DNA from 2 places in the Halopseudomonas sp. L-58 genome. Region 2 is predicted to be linked to the other one. Evidence: riboswitches for the same ligand, from Rfam matches in the RefSeq annotation. Region 2 holds a riboswitch; the other holds the start of a gene.

Region 1 (7,326 bases), on a different contig from region 2:
GACGCATTATGCCTGATCAGCGGTGCCGGGCGGCAAGTTGGGGCGACGGGCTGTGCTGGAGTTCATGCGGGAAGCCGGGAGGGTCGAGTTCCAACTCGACCAAAGGCGATGCCTGCGTCCCCAGGCCGAGTTGGAGCTCGACCTTCCCAAAAACAAACCCCGCACGGGGCGGGGCTGGTCGGTACGGCATTGTCTGCAGGTGACGCTTACAGCTGCGGGGTCCAGGTCAGCGACAGGCGCGCGTTCAGCTCTTCGTTCTGGTACGGGTTGCCGGCAAAGTCGTTGGACAGCGCGTATTCCTTCTCCAGCACGTTGCTGACGCTGAGATCCCAGCGGGTGGTGTCGCTCATCAGCCAGTTGCCGCGTACTTCCAGGGTGCCGAAACCGGACAGCTTCTGGGTATTGGCTGCGTCGTTGTAGCGGGTGCTGTTGGCCACCAGGCTGAAGCCGATGCCGAAGTCGCCGAACTGGCGATCGCTGTCGATGCTCAGCAGGCGCTTGGGACGGCGTGGCAGCAGCTGACCGGTGCTGCGGTCGCGCGGGTCCAGCCAGGTAGCGGATGCGACGGTGTACCAGCCGAGGATGTCGCGCTCGGCAGACAGTTCCAGGCCGTTGATGCGTGCTTCGCTGATATTTTGTGGAATCCAGAAACTGTCCAGCAGGATCAGGTCGTCGATATCCATACGGTAGGCAGACGCCTGAAGCGTGGTGGTGTCAAACTGGCCGCGCCATTGCAGCTCGTAGCTCTTTGAGCTTTCCGGACGCAGGTTCGGATTGGAGCCCCAGGCGTTGTAAAGGTCGTTGAAAGTCGGCGCGCGGAAGCCCTCGCTGTACGACGCAACCAGTTGCTGGTTGTTGCTCAGGGCAAAGATCAGCGCGCCGTTGAAGGTGTTTTCGCTGCCGAACTGTTCATTGTCGTCATGACGCATACCCAGTTCGGCGCTGACCTGCTCACCGTTGAAACGGTATTGGGCAAACGCAGCCTGGTTGTAGCGCTCATCGTCGGTGAAGGCACCGTCAGTGCGCATGCGATCCTCGTACCAGTCCAGCCCCAGCTGCAGGTTATGGGCATCATTTATGCTCAGGTTGTTGAGCCAGCTGGCGGAGTCGCGGTAGGTGTCGTATGACGAGGGGAATACGCTGGAGCGGGTGTCACGGCGGTCTTCGGCGTGGCCGACTTCCAGGCGGGTACGCCACAGGCTGCTGACCTGCCATTGAACGTGTGCTGCCGCGGTGCTCAGGCTGAAGTCATCTTCCGGGTCGCCGAGCAGGTCGTACTCGGTGCTGCCAGTCTGCTCCAGCAGGCGGATGCCGGCTTCAACATCGTCGGTGAAGTTGTGGGTCAGGCTAGCGTTGAACGCGCGATTGCGATAACCGTCTTCGTCGCGATCACCACCGACGCTATTGGTCGTACGATTGATGCCGTCGGTTTCGTTCAGACTGGCGCCCAGCGCAAAGCGGGTCTGGCCGTTGCCGCCGGAAAGTGCCAGATCGCGGGTAAAGGTCTGGTTGCTGCCGACGCCGAGCTTGACGCGCGCATCAAGCCCGTCACGGCCCTGGCGGGTGAAAATCTGTACCACGCCGCCGATGGCGTCGGAGCCGTAGATGGCTGAGCGTGGGCCGCGGATCACCTCAATTCGCTCGATTTGATCGACGCTGATGAATTCCAGACTGGCTTGGCCTGCGCTGGCGCTGGCGATCCGCTGACCGTCGATCAGAACCAGCGTTTGAGTGACGTTGGTGCCGCGCAGGGAAATGCCGCTCAAGCTGCCGAGGCCGCCGTTGGTGGTGATCGACAGGCCGGGCACACGACGCAGCAGGTCGGTCACGCTGTTGGGCTGCAGACGGTCGATATCTGCCCGGGTAAAGACGGTGCTGGCCGCGCTGCTTTCGCTGCGACTTTCGACCTGGCGGGAGGCGGTAACGACGGTATCGGCGAGTGACAGCGCGTCGTTGGCCTGGGCAACGGCACAGGCCAGCAGGCCCGGAATGATCAGCAGTGACTTGTACATAGATTCCTCAAAAGTTCGGCTTTTGAGGAGGGCGGGAAGTCAGAAGGCAGGCCACCGCGCGGCGGCTGCACGCTGACCGGTGACGCCCTCCGCGACACCTCAGCAGACAGTCGCACGGCATTGCCGTGGCTGTACTCGCGCTGGGCCGGTCTCCGGACTTGGAATCAACACATCATCGCCTTCCCATGCAGAGCACAGTGGCATTTTCGATGATGCTGGCAGGGCTGGCCTGCGACTCCTTACCGTTGCGGGGGCAGTGTCGGATTCTCACCGACTTCCCGTTTCACCCGGACTGCACTGCAGGCCGGACACCCAGGCGACTGGAAGTGAGGCGGACTCTAGGCTTTTCGGCGGGGTGGGTCAAGCCTGCCAGAGGCAGGCTCTTACAAACGGTCGAGGCGGGCGCGAATGGCCGCTTCGATACCGGCAGCGTCCAGACCGCACTCAGCCAGCATTTCAGCGGGCTTGGCGTGTTCGACGTAGATATCGGGCAGGCCGAGGTTGAGCACCGGCAGGCTGATATCCTGGGCCAGCAGCCATTCGTTGACCGCGCTGCCGGCGCCGCCCATGACGGCGTTCTCCTCGACGGTCACCAGCAGCTCATGGCTGTCGCTCAGCTCCGCAATCAACTGGGTGTCCAGCGGCTTGACGAAGCGCATGTTGGCAACGGTCGCATTCAGTGCCTCGGCAGCCTTGCTGGCCTGCTGGTGCAGGGTGCCGAAGCAGAGGATGGCAACCTTTTCGCCCCGGCGGGTAAGTACGCCCTTGCCGATCGGCAGCGGCTCCAGCGTCGGATCGATGGGCACGCCCGGGCCGGTACCACGCGGATAGCGCACAGCCGCCGGGCCTTCGTGCAGGTAGCCGGTGGTCAGCATCTGGCGGGTCTCGTTCTCGTCGGCCGGCGCCATGATCAGCATGTTCGGCAGGCAGCGCAGGTACGACAGGTCGAAGCTGCCGGCGTGGGTCGGGCCGTCCTCGCCAACCAGGCCGGCGCGGTCGATGGCAAACAGCACGTCCAGATTCTGCACCGCAACGTCGTGGATCAACTGATCGTAGCCGCGCTGCAGGAAGGTCGAATAGATGGCAACCACCGGCTTGGCGCCTTCACAGGCCATGCCCGCAGCGAGGGTGACGGCATGCTGCTCTGCGATGGCGACGTCGAAGTAGCGCCTGGGGAAACGCTCGGAGAAGGCAATCAGGTCCGAGCCTTCCTTCATGGCCGGGGTAATGCCGATCAGGCGCTCGTCCTGCTCGGCCATGTCGCACAGCCACTGGCCGAAGATGTTCGAGAATTTCGGTTTGCTGACGCCGTTGCTCGGGGCCTTGGGCTCCAGCTTGGTGATGGCGTGGTAGCCGATCGGGTCGGCCTCGGCGGGGGAAAACCCCTTGCCCTTCTGGGTGATCACGTGGAGGAACTGCGGGCCCTTGAGCTCGCGCATGTTCTTCAGGGTGCGTACCAGCGTAGGCAGGTCGTGCCCGTCGATCGGGCCGATGTAGTTCCAGCCCAGCTCCTCGAACAGGGTGCCCGGCACCAGCATGCCCTTGGCGTGTTCTTCGGTCTTGCGTGCCAGCTCCCAGGCCGGCGGAATCTTGGACAGGACCTTCTTGCTGCCCTCGCGCATGTGCGAGTAGGTGCGACTGGACAGGATCTTGGCCAGGTAGTTGGACAGCCCACCGACATTGCGCGAGATCGACATGTCGTTGTCGTTCAGCACAACCAGCATGTTGGCTTCGACTTCCGAGGCGTGGTTGAGCGCTTCAAAGGCCATGCCCGCGGTCAGCGCGCCGTCGCCGATCACGGCAACGGTGCGGCGATCCAGGCCCTGCAGCCCGGCAGCGATGGCCATGCCCAGGCCGGCGCTGATCGAGGTGCTGGAATGGCCGACGCCAAAGGTGTCGTAGGGGCTTTCGCTGCGCCGCGGGAAGGCGGCCAGGCCGTTCTTCTGGCGCAGGCTGGCCATCTGTTCGCGGCGGCCGGTGAGAATCTTGTGCGGGTAGGCCTGATGGCCAACGTCCCACAGCAGGCGGTCGTCCGGCGTGTGATAGACGTAGTGCAGGGCGATGGTCAGTTCGATGACGCCCAGCCCCGCGCCGAAATGCCCGCCGGTCTGGCCGACACTCCAGAGCAGAAATGCCCGCAGCTCATCGGCCAGCTCGGGCAGCTGGCTTTCGTCAAGCGCACGCAGCGACTCGGTATCGTCGATACGGTCCAGCAGCGGCGTGCTGGGGCGATGGAGCGGGATTTCGTGGAAAGTGCTGGGCATCAAACAAGGCTCTGGGTGCCAACGTCGGTGGCGGGAAAACAAGGGCGCAGTTTAACCGATGCAGGCCGATAGCCCAACTGCACGCAGGGCTATCTCAGAAGCGGCGCTGAACGGTGTAGTCAGCCAGCTGGCGCAAGCGCTCTGCTGCGGGGCCGAAGCCTGCGACTGCGCTGAGCGCCTGGTCGCGCAGCTCGGCAGCCAGACGGTGGGCACCGTCCAGCCCGAGCAGTGCCGGGTAGGTCGGCTTGTCGCGGGCCAGGTCGGCGCCCTGCTGTTTGCCGAGCACGCTGGTATCGCTTTCGATATCGAGAATGTCGTCCTGCACCTGGAACGCCAGGCCGACGTGATCGGCGTAGCTGCCAAGGGCTGCCAACTGCTCGTTATCTAGACGCTCGCTGGCCAGTGCGCCCAGTTGCACGCTGGCGCGAATCAGGGCGCCGGTCTTGTGTCGATGCATGGTTTCCAGGGTGGTCTGGTCGAGTTTCTCGCCGACCGCACCAAGATCAATCGCCTGTCCGCCGACCATGCCCTGCGGTCCGGCGGCGTGGCCCAGCAGGCTGACCATCTGCAGACGGGTATCCGGGCGGCAGTCCGGCGCGCTGGCGAGCAGTTCGAAGGCCAGCGCCTGCAAGCCGTCACCGGCGAGGATCGCGGTCGCCTCGTCGAAGGCGCGGTGGCAGGTAGGCTGGCCGCGGCGCAGGTCATCGTTGTCCATGGCCGGCAGGTCGTCGTGAATCAGCGAGTAGGCATGGATCAGCTCCACCGCTGCTGCCGCGTGATCTGCCCGGGCCAACTCGCCACCGGCAGCCTCGCAGCTGGCATAGGCCAGTAGCGGGCGCATGCGCTTGCCGCCGATGACCACGCTGTAGCGCATGGCACTGTAGAGTCGATCAAGACGGGGTTGCGGGGTATGCAGCTGATTGCTCAGGAAGGCGTTGATGCGTTGCTGACACTGCTCAAGATACTGACCGAATGGGCTCATTCGCTGGTGCCGTCAAAGGGTTCTGTCTTCAGCTCTCCATTGCTTTCGATCAGTTGCTGGACCTTCTGTTCCGCCTGGGCGAGCGCCTGCTGGCATTCGCGGGTCAGGGCGACGCCTTGCTCGAAGGCACTCAATGACTCTTCCAGACTGAGGTCAGCGCTTTCCAGCCGCTCGACCAGTGCCTGCAGCGAGCCCAGTGACTGCTCGAAGTCTGCGGCGGTTTTCTTCCGGGCCATGCGTTACCTCATCCGGGATGGTTCAAACGGCTGAACATTACCCAAGGGGGCGGGGGCGGTCAATCGGCGTGTGTGTAATGGCGGAAGCGTGACGGCATTGATTCAGATCAGCAAAGGCGGCGATTTTTTGACTCTTGTGGTGTCTTTGGGACGGTGCTTGATTACAATTTGACATCAAATTCATCATTTATCTGATCTGCCATGACCGACGAATCGAAGGTGGTTGTTGCTGCACCTACGGCGCAGCGTGACCCGATTATCAAGGCGCTTAAGCAGGCCGGGCTTGACTGTGAGCTGATCTGTCAGCCACAGGATTGCAGTGACGCGCCATTGTGCCGCTGGCTCGCTCCCGAGCAGTTGAACGAGCGCAGCCGCGTGCGTTTTGCCCTGGAGGATGCCATCGACACCCTGGAGCAGACGCGCCATGCCTTCCGTTCGCGGCAGCTGGCGGGGTTGCGTCATCGCCTGGAAGGGCTATTGCAAAGCTTGTCAGAGGATGATCTCTAGGGTAGCGTGGTCCCTGACCAACGAGACGGCTTTGCCGGTCAGGACGCAAGGGCCTGAAAGACAAGGCGCTGGACTCCCGAGCTTTTACAGCTCGGGAGTCCAGCGCCTTTTTTGTTGCCCGCGCAAAAACGAATAACAACAGTCGGCGGCCCTTTGGAGCGCTGCCTTATTACCGCCATGGACGTGATAACCGTGCTTAAACCGGTATTCGACAAACTGGGGCTTGATGCCAGCGGCCTGCAACAGCGTTTGCATTTTCTCGACTGGAGCAACGCGGATGGGGAGCGATTGCGGCGTATCGCCAGTTTCGGTGAGCAGGCCAGCCACGAATTTGTTGAAGCGCTGTACGAGCGTTTGAAGCAGTATCCTGAAACACGGGGGATTCTGCGTGGCGAGGGGCTGGTTGATCGCCTCAAGCATAGTCAGCGGGGCTATTACAGTCGCCTGTTCTGTGGCGAGATTGACCAGCGCTATCTGGAAGAGCGTGTGCGCATCGGGCACATACACGAACAGGTCGGTGTCGAACTGAAGTGGTATCTGGGTGCGTATCGGATGTACCTGAGTCGCATGCTCGGTAACTGGTTCGACGATCTCAGTGTCGAGCAGCGGTCAAGGCTGGCTGATTTCGACAGTCTGCTGAAGATTGTCTTTTTTGACATGAGCCTGGCCGCTGACGCCTACATCGATGCCGAGCATCGTGCCCTGGAAGCCAGCGAAGCCCGGTATGCCCATGCCTTGCGCGGCGCCAACGATGGCATCTGGGACTGGGATCTGCAGCAGGATCAGCTCTATGTCTCCGAGCGCTGGGCCAGCATGCTTGGCTTGACCCAGGCCCAGGTCGGACAGCGCTCCATGCACTGGTTCGAGCGCGTTCACCCGGACGATCAGGCCGGCTTGCAGGCTGCTATCCAGCAGCATTTGCAGGGCGGCTCGCCGTGGATTCGACATGAATACCGCCTGCGTCGCAGTGACGGCAGCTACCTGTGGGTGCTGACCCGGGGCGTGGTTGAGGTCGACTTGTCCGGGCGCCGGCGGCTGGCCGGTTCGCAGACCGATATCAGCGAGCGCCAGCGCTTTCAGCGCGAACTGGAGCATGCCGCCCGGCATGACCCGTTGACCGGACTGATCAATCGCCACCAACTCAATATCCAGTTGCAGCGCACGGCCTCACAACTGAGCCGGCCCGGCGCGCGCCATGCGGCCTTGCTGTTCATCGATCTGGATCGTTTCAAACTGATCAATGACAGCCTCGGGCATGCCGCCGGTGATCGGGTTCTGCTGCTGGTGGCCGAGCGGCTGCGCAGCTGCCTGCGGCCCGGGGACCA
Region 2 (7,326 bases):
GTGGGATCACCAAACACGCTTCAAACAAATCTCTGCTTATTTACGCCGTCTACCCACTCCCATTCCGTGGCTGGCCATTGATGATGACTCCGCTGGTTGGCCATCAGAGCAGGCGGACGCCTTGATTCAGACTGACCCTATACTAGGCGTGTCTTGCAGGCATGTGCAGAAAGCCTTGGAGCATCAGCTGGAGTTCATATCCCGAATTTGCGGAGGTGATAGGTGATCAGACCTATTCCTGTCCACCATGAAATCCCAGCCAACCCAATCGGCGAGGATTGGATTTGTTCGGATGTGCATGGAGAATTTCAGCTGCTGATGGAGCTGCTTGTAGGCTCAGGTTTTGAACCTGCCAAGGATAGGTTGTTCATGCTTGGTGATGTGATTGATCGCGGGCCAGAGTCATTACGTGCGCTGGAATGGGTGCTGAACACCTGCTATTGCTACAGTGTGCTTGGTAACCATGAGCTGCTGTTCTGGGCAAGCCACTATCAAGCTGCCTGGGCTGATAAACACTACAGCATTGGTGGGCAGTGGGCGGCTGATTTGGCTCCTGAGCAGCATGGGGTGTTGGCGGAAAAGATCCAGGAAAAGCTATCGCTCACCATGACTTTGAATACAGAGTCAGGGCGTATCGGATTGGTGCACGCGCAAGCCCCGGTGGCCGACTGGCAGCAGCTGGCTACTTTGGAGTTCAGTGAAGGCCTGGCCAAGCACTGTACTTGGGGCGGCAAAAATCTTGAGGGACACAGCGACAACATCCGGAATATCGATTTGGTCGTATCTGGCCATATCGGCTGTGAACGATGGGTAAGACACGGTAATCAGTTATGGATAGACACCATATTGCGAACGGGGAAACCAACCTTAATGAAGGCCCGTAGCTTGCTGGACCTATAACCGTCCCAGTGAGCCTTGCTTGGCTACGGGTTTTCGGGCGTTGGCGAGGCGGGTATATAGCCTGGCTGGGATTCGGTTTGTAGCAGCCACTGCATTTCCAGATACGCTTGTTGCATCTCACTCCGAAGCGACTCGATTTCATTCTGAGCCAATTGATAAGGCTGCGTGATCTGGTGCGGTGGAGTGCTTACTGCATGGGTAGACTTCATTACTCTATTGGTCATGCAAAGAACACTCCCATCTTGCCCAGCGCATTCCGTGCCGCTGATACACATGGAATGTAGTCTCCAGTGGAAGAGGCGTGGTTAAAGCTGTCGGCCTTTCCTGGGCAACTGACTGCTAGATGCTTCACGGCACCCGTTTTATACCTTACCTCCGACAATAGTAGGGAAAGCCAAGGTCTGAGGTCATCTGGGGTGGAGAGTGTGAATATTAAACCTTGGAATGACTCTTCAGCATCGCTGACCTGCCCATCTTTATCTTTCTTTTGTCGCAACCAATTGTATATCTCATAACGATCTCCAGCACCCCGCCGAGGAAGGCGAAGCAGTGGGCGTGGGAGCTCAGCCAGTCCGATAGCTTCTGTGAGCGGGTGGCTTCGGCGACGGTGTAACTGGAAGTGCCGAGCACGTCAACAAACACCTGCATCGGCTGGAACTCGCCGGTGTGACGGTCGATCACCGGCACCGTCTGTCCGCTGGCGTAGTCGACGAAACAGCTTCTCACCAGCGCGGTGCTCCTGACGTATCACCATGTCCAGCTTGCCAGCCTAGGCCCGGTAGTGCTCGCAGAACCAGCTGTACTTGAAGCCCTGAGGTTGTCCATACGGTACTCCTGCCAGAGCAGAGCTAGGGTCACGCCGGGACGGCGCAGCTCGGCATGTACCTTGGCCCAGTCAGGCATAGGCCGCTGTTCGCTGGATACTGCCGGGGCTGGTGGGAACAACTGCTGCTCCAGCTCGGTGTCGGACAGGGAGCAGGGCCAGGTCGGTGAGGCCGCTGGAGGTAAAGTGGTTGAGGTAGTCGCTGATGGTGGCACGACCGACCTGCACGCTGATCGCAATCTGAGGGGCCGATAGCTTGGCCTCAAACTTGAGGCGCAACACCTCTCGAATCTTACGCATGGATAAGCGCTCCACAGTGCCCCCTTTGCTTCGAAAAAGAGGTCAATGATAGTGAGTTAAGCCTGCGTAGCTGCCTGCCCGGAAAGGTGGCCGGATGAGCGTGGAATCCGCAGTGGTGATTTATCGATAAGGTTCTCTTGGCTGTCGGGATGGGCTGCTGCATACTGCGTGGCCTTTGTCAGGTCTGATCGCGCTCCATTAGGCAAGCTGCTCTTCCAGCCATCGTTGCGAGTGCCTGCCTCGATACCACAGGTGTTAAAAGTGACTAAAAATTAGTCACTAAAAACATGGGTTTCCGTGACCGTGACCAGATGATTGCCTTCAAGTGATCTCAATTTGCATCAGCCTGAAAAGCTGATGGGTTGGGATAAAATCCTTTAAAATCAATAGTTGTAAAATAAGGACGATTAACATTTTCTGGCTGGCACGGCCTGTCACGCCGGGGGTCGCGGGTTCGAGTCCCGTCCGCTGCGCCATTATTCAAGAAGCCCCAGTTCGCAAGAACTGGGGTTTTTTTGTGCCTGTTTTTCGGTCGCCTCGGTGCTAGCCCAGATGGCCGGGGTCAATTGGCTCGCCGTTCCAGGCATGCAGCCGCGCGCGGATATCTTCGAACATGGCGTCATATTCATGGTGCGCTTTCAGTGACATGAACTCCGGCGTCAACACCCCGTGGCGGCGCAGAATATGATCGATATTGCTGGCGAAGTTGAACGCCGTATCGCGTGGCAGCGAAAAGTGTTCGTGCACCTCGGCATCGTTAATCGTGCCATCGACGCTGAACTCGACTGCACGGCACTGGTCCGCGATGGTGTAGTGAATGTCGATGCTGAACCCGCTATCGCTGGGTAGCAGGCGCATACGGTTGATATGCAGGTGGCCCGGTTCAAACATGTCTTCCTCCTGGGCAAGGTGGGGACGCTCGACCAGTTATAGGCCTAATTGAGTGTCGGGGAAACTGTTGTGCTGAAAGCGTGGTGCATCCGACAGTCGTTTGGTAGGAGGCGCCGGGGGTATGCCGAGCCCGAGCTTGACAGGGCGGGAGGTGGCCACTACTCTCTGCCGCGCTTCAGGTGCCCTCCATCTCGAGGAGGGTGAAACTGGGAAGCCGGTGCGTCTGCCAGATCAGACAATTCCGGCGCTGCCCCCGCAACGGTAAGCGACGTCCGCCTATTTGGCGAGGCGCCTGATAAACGCCACTGTGCTCGATGCATGGGAAGGCTCAGGTCGCCGGACTCACGTCCACTCGCAAGCCCGGAGACCGGCCTGATGCCTTTCACGACAGTGCGGTGGGCGCTGTAGGTGTACGGCGTCTTCCGTTGTGTTCATGCCGTGTTCCTGCCGTCTCCGTCTGTCCCGATTCGACAATGTCGTACGGGTGGGTACGACGGAGCAACCACACAGCATGACTATTCCTGCACGCGCCCCTCTGGCGCTGGGCCTTATTGGCCTTTCTTCCCTTTCTTTCGCCGGCACCCTGGATCTCGGCAGTGATGTTGTCACTGCCACCCGCACCAGCCAGGCCAGCAGTATCGCAGCCACCACCGTGTTCGAGCGGACCGACATCGAGCGGTTGCAGGTCAATACCGCTGAAGAGCTGCTGCGCCGCGCGACCGGGGTCAACCTGATCAACAACGGCGGCCCGGGCAAAAGTACCTCGCTGCAGATTCGCGGCAGCAACGACAAACACGTGCTGGTGATGATCGACGGCGTGCGTATCGGCTCGGCGACCTCCGGCGTTGCCGCACTGCAGAACCTGCCGGTTGAGCAGATCGAGCGGATCGAGATCGTCCGCGGCCCGCGCTCCAGCCTGTATGGCTCCGAGGCCATTGGCGGGGTGGTGCAGATCTTCACCCGCAAGGGTGGTGATGGCCTGACGCCGTACTTCTCGACCACTGTTGGCAGTCGCCAGCATCGCGCCGCTACTGCCGGTGCGTCCGGTGGGAATGACAACGCCTGGTTCAACCTGGGTGTCAGCAGCCTGGATACCGAAGGCTATGATGCGCGCCCGTCGCGGGAAGTGGACCACGATGGTTACCGTGAGCTGTCGGCCAATCTGTCTGGTGGTTACCGGTTTGCCAACGGCTTGCTGCTGGATGCCAACCTGCTGCAGGTCGAGTCGCACAACGACTACGACTCCGGCAACAAGGCCAACGCCGACAGTGTGCTCAGCGCGTATGGCGTGCGCGCCAAATATTCTCCGGTGTCTTTCTGGGATGTGACGCTGCAGGTCGGCCACAGTGAGGACAAGAACGAGAACTTCAAGGGCAGCACCTTTGACACGCGTTATGACACGCGACGCGACAGTGCCAGCTGGCAGAACGATTTTGCCCTGAGCGAAAACCAGTTGCTCACCGTCGGTTACGACTGGCAGCAAGACAGCATCAGCAGCAGCGTCGATTACCCCGAGGACAGCCGCTACAACCACGGCCTGTTTGCCCAGTACCTGCTGCACGCCGGCCGTCACGAATGGCAGCTGGGGCTGCGCCACGACGACAACGAGGCTTACGGTGAGCACACCACCGGCAGTGTCGGTTACGGCTATGCGCTGACCGACAGCATCAGCCTGACCTCCAGCTATGGCACGGCCTTCAGCGCGCCGACCTTCAACCAGTTGTATTTCCCCGGTTACGGCAATCCAGCTATTCAGGCGGAAACCTCGCGCAACCTGGAAGTGGGCCTGCGTGGCCAGCACCGCTGGGGCAGCTGGTCGGCCAACGCCTTCCGCAATGATATCGACGACATGATTGCCAGTGTCCGCGTGGGTGGGGTGTCGATGGCCGAGAACGTCGACAAGGCGCGCATTACCGGTCTGGAACTGGAAGTGCTGACCCAGCAGCTGGGCTGGAGCTGGCAGGCCAACCTGACCCTGCAGGACCCTGAGAACCGCTCCAGCAGCGCTGATGACGACCTGCTGCTGCGCCGCGTGCCGGAGCAAATCTTCAACCTGGATGTCGACCGCCGCTTCGGCCGTATCGGCCTGGGGGCGAGTGTTCATGCTGAGGGGCGGCGCTGGGACAACGCCACCAACACCAGCGACCTGCATGGCTACAACACGGTTGAGCTGCGGGCCGAGTATTGGCTCAGCCATGCCTGGCGCGTTCAGGCGCGGGTCAGCAACCTGTTCGACAACGAGTATGAAACCGCCGCGACCTACACGCAGCCGGGCCGCGCTGGGTACCTGACCCTGCGTTATCAGCCGCTGTAATCGCGTTGTTTGACTGGCGCCGCCGTTCGCGGCGGCGCCCTGAATAAAAAGCCGGGCAGTGCCCGGCACTGACGTTTGGATAAACCGCAAAGGAGAAAGGCTGTGCTGAAAACCTCGAAACATACCCAACTGGTGGTTGGCGCGCTGCTGCTGGCGCTGATGATCATGACGCGCGGTAGCCACTTCCCGCAGCTCAACCTGCCAAGCGCCTCCTGGGCGGTGTTTTTCCTGGTCGGCGTGCTGCTGCGCCCGGTTTGGGCCTACCCGCTGTTCTTTGCAGTCGCTTTTGCAGTGGACGTGATGACGGTCGGCTGGGTAAATGCCGGTCACCACTGCATGACTATCGCCTACTGGGCGCTGCTGCCCGGTTACGCCGCACTCTGGTTCGGCGGCCGGATGTACGCTGGCTGGCACCGTGACCAGGCTTCTTCGCTGCTGGTTCTGGTGCCGACCATGATGCTCAGTGCGCTGGTCTGTCAGGTCTTCACCAGCGGCGGCTTCTACTGGTTCTCCGGCCGCTACGCCGAACCGACCTTCGCCGGCATGATCGAGCGCCTGGCCCATTACTACCCGTCCTACTTGAGCACTATGGCCGCGTACGTTGCTGTGGCGGTGGTTCTTTACGTGGGCGCGCGCAGCGCCGCTGCGCTGTTCGGTAACGCGAGCCAGCGCGCATGAGTGAGTCTGCCGAGCGCGATCAGCGCCACCGCGAGCGCATGCAGCGCAAGAAGCAGGTGGTCGATCAGAAAATCGCCCAGGCACCCGACGAGCGCGGTGTGCTGCTGGTGCTGACCGGCAATGGCAAGGGCAAGAGCAGCTCCGGTTTCGGCATGGCTGCTCGGGCGCTGGGACATGGTCTGCGTGTCGGCATCGTGCAGTTCATCAAGGGCGCGCGCAGCACCGGTGAGGAGACCTTCTTCCGGCGCTTTCCCGATGAGGTGCGCTATCACGTCATGGGCGCCGGCTTCACCTGGGAAACCCAGGATCGGCAGGACGATATCGCCAAGGCCGAGGCCGCCTGGGCCGTTGCAGTCAAGCTGATGCGCGATCCACAGGTCGCGCTGGTGCTGCTGGACGAGCTGAATATCGCGCTGAAATACGGTTACCTGCAGCTCGATCAGGTGATTGCCGATATTCAGGCGCGACCGGCGCATCAGCATGTGGTGGTCACCGGACGCGGTGCGCCACCGGCGCTGGTTGAAGCAGCCGATACCGTGACGGAGATGGGCATGACCAAACACGCCTTCAAGGCGGGTATCAAGGCGCAGAAGGGGGTGGAGTTTTGACCGCGCGTAGCTGTCCGGCGATGCTGATCGCCGCGCCTGCCTCGGGGCAGGGCAAAACCACGGTAACCGCCGCGCTGGCGCGCCTGCACAGCCGGCAGGGCCGCAAGGTGCGGGTGTTCAAATGTGGCCCGGACTTTCTCGATCCGATGATTCTGCAGGCCGCCAGTGGTGCGCCGGTATATCAGCTGGACCTTTGGATGGTGGGTCTTGAGCAGTCGCGTCGGCTGCTCTGGGAAGCGGCGGCCGAGGCTGATCTGATCCTGATTGAAGGGGTTATGGGGCTGTTCGACGGTACGCCCTCTGCGGCCGACCTTGCCCGTGAGTTTGGCGTGCCGGTACTGGGCGTGATCGATGGCTCCGGCATGGCGCAAACCTTTGCGGCAATGGCCTGGGGACTGGCGAACTTCCAGCCGGATCTCGGCTTTGCCGGGGTGCTGGGCAACAAGCTCGGCAGCGTGCGTCATGGCGAGATTCTGCGCGACAGCCTGCCAGACAGCCTGCACTGGTATGGCGGCCTGCCCAGGTCGACAGATATGGAACTGCCCAGCCGGCATCTCGGTCTGGTGCAAGCGGCAGAGTTGCCGGACCTGCTGGCACGGCTGGATGCCGCGGCCGATGCGCTGGAGCAGAGCAGTGGCGCACCCCTGCCGGAACCGGTGAGCTTCCCGGTGCCGAGTGCCGAGGCACTGCAGCCGCTGTTGGCGGGTGTGCGTATCGGAGTGGCGCGAGACCAGGCCTTTGCCTTTGTCTATCAGGCCAATCTGGCGCTGCTGCAGGCAATGGGCGCCGAGCTGATCTTCTTCTCGCCGCTG

What was found. Region 2 has a riboswitch for cobalamin ahead of btuB (TonB-dependent vitamin B12 receptor). Riboswitches for the same ligand answer to the same signal wherever they lie in the genome.
Positions count from the first base shown of each region.
Region 1: it holds a riboswitch for cobalamin, as region 2 does, so the genes downstream of both, AC13EY_RS03965 (TonB-dependent receptor domain-containing protein) here and btuB (TonB-dependent vitamin B12 receptor) in region 2, are expected to answer to the same signal.

Region 1 covers NZ_JBSXON010000040.1:42,392-49,717, forward strand. Annotated here, with positions in the region: gene AC13EY_RS03965 (TonB-dependent receptor domain-containing protein) at 207-2,012, opposite strand; cobalamin riboswitch at 2,139-2,342, opposite strand; gene dxs (1-deoxy-D-xylulose-5-phosphate synthase) at 2,396-4,276, opposite strand; gene AC13EY_RS03975 (polyprenyl synthetase family protein) at 4,371-5,258, opposite strand; gene AC13EY_RS03980 (exodeoxyribonuclease VII small subunit) at 5,255-5,494, opposite strand; gene AC13EY_RS03985 (hypothetical protein) at 5,696-6,001, shown strand; gene AC13EY_RS03990 (EAL domain-containing protein) at 6,194-7,326, shown strand, end outside.
Region 2 covers NZ_JBSXON010000075.1:162,421-169,746, reverse strand. Annotated here, with positions in the region: gene AC13EY_RS15165 (HAD domain-containing protein) at 1-226, shown strand, start outside; gene AC13EY_RS15160 (metallophosphoesterase) at 223-900, shown strand; partial or broken gene AC13EY_RS15155 (IS21 family transposase) at 1,345-2,023, opposite strand; gene AC13EY_RS15150 (DUF5064 family protein) at 2,567-2,914, opposite strand; cobalamin riboswitch at 3,075-3,304, shown strand; gene btuB (TonB-dependent vitamin B12 receptor) at 3,426-5,228, shown strand; gene AC13EY_RS15140 (hypothetical protein) at 5,331-5,906, shown strand; gene cobO (cob(I)yrinic acid a,c-diamide adenosyltransferase) at 5,903-6,514, shown strand; gene AC13EY_RS15130 (cobyrinic acid a,c-diamide synthase CobB) at 6,511-7,326, shown strand, end outside.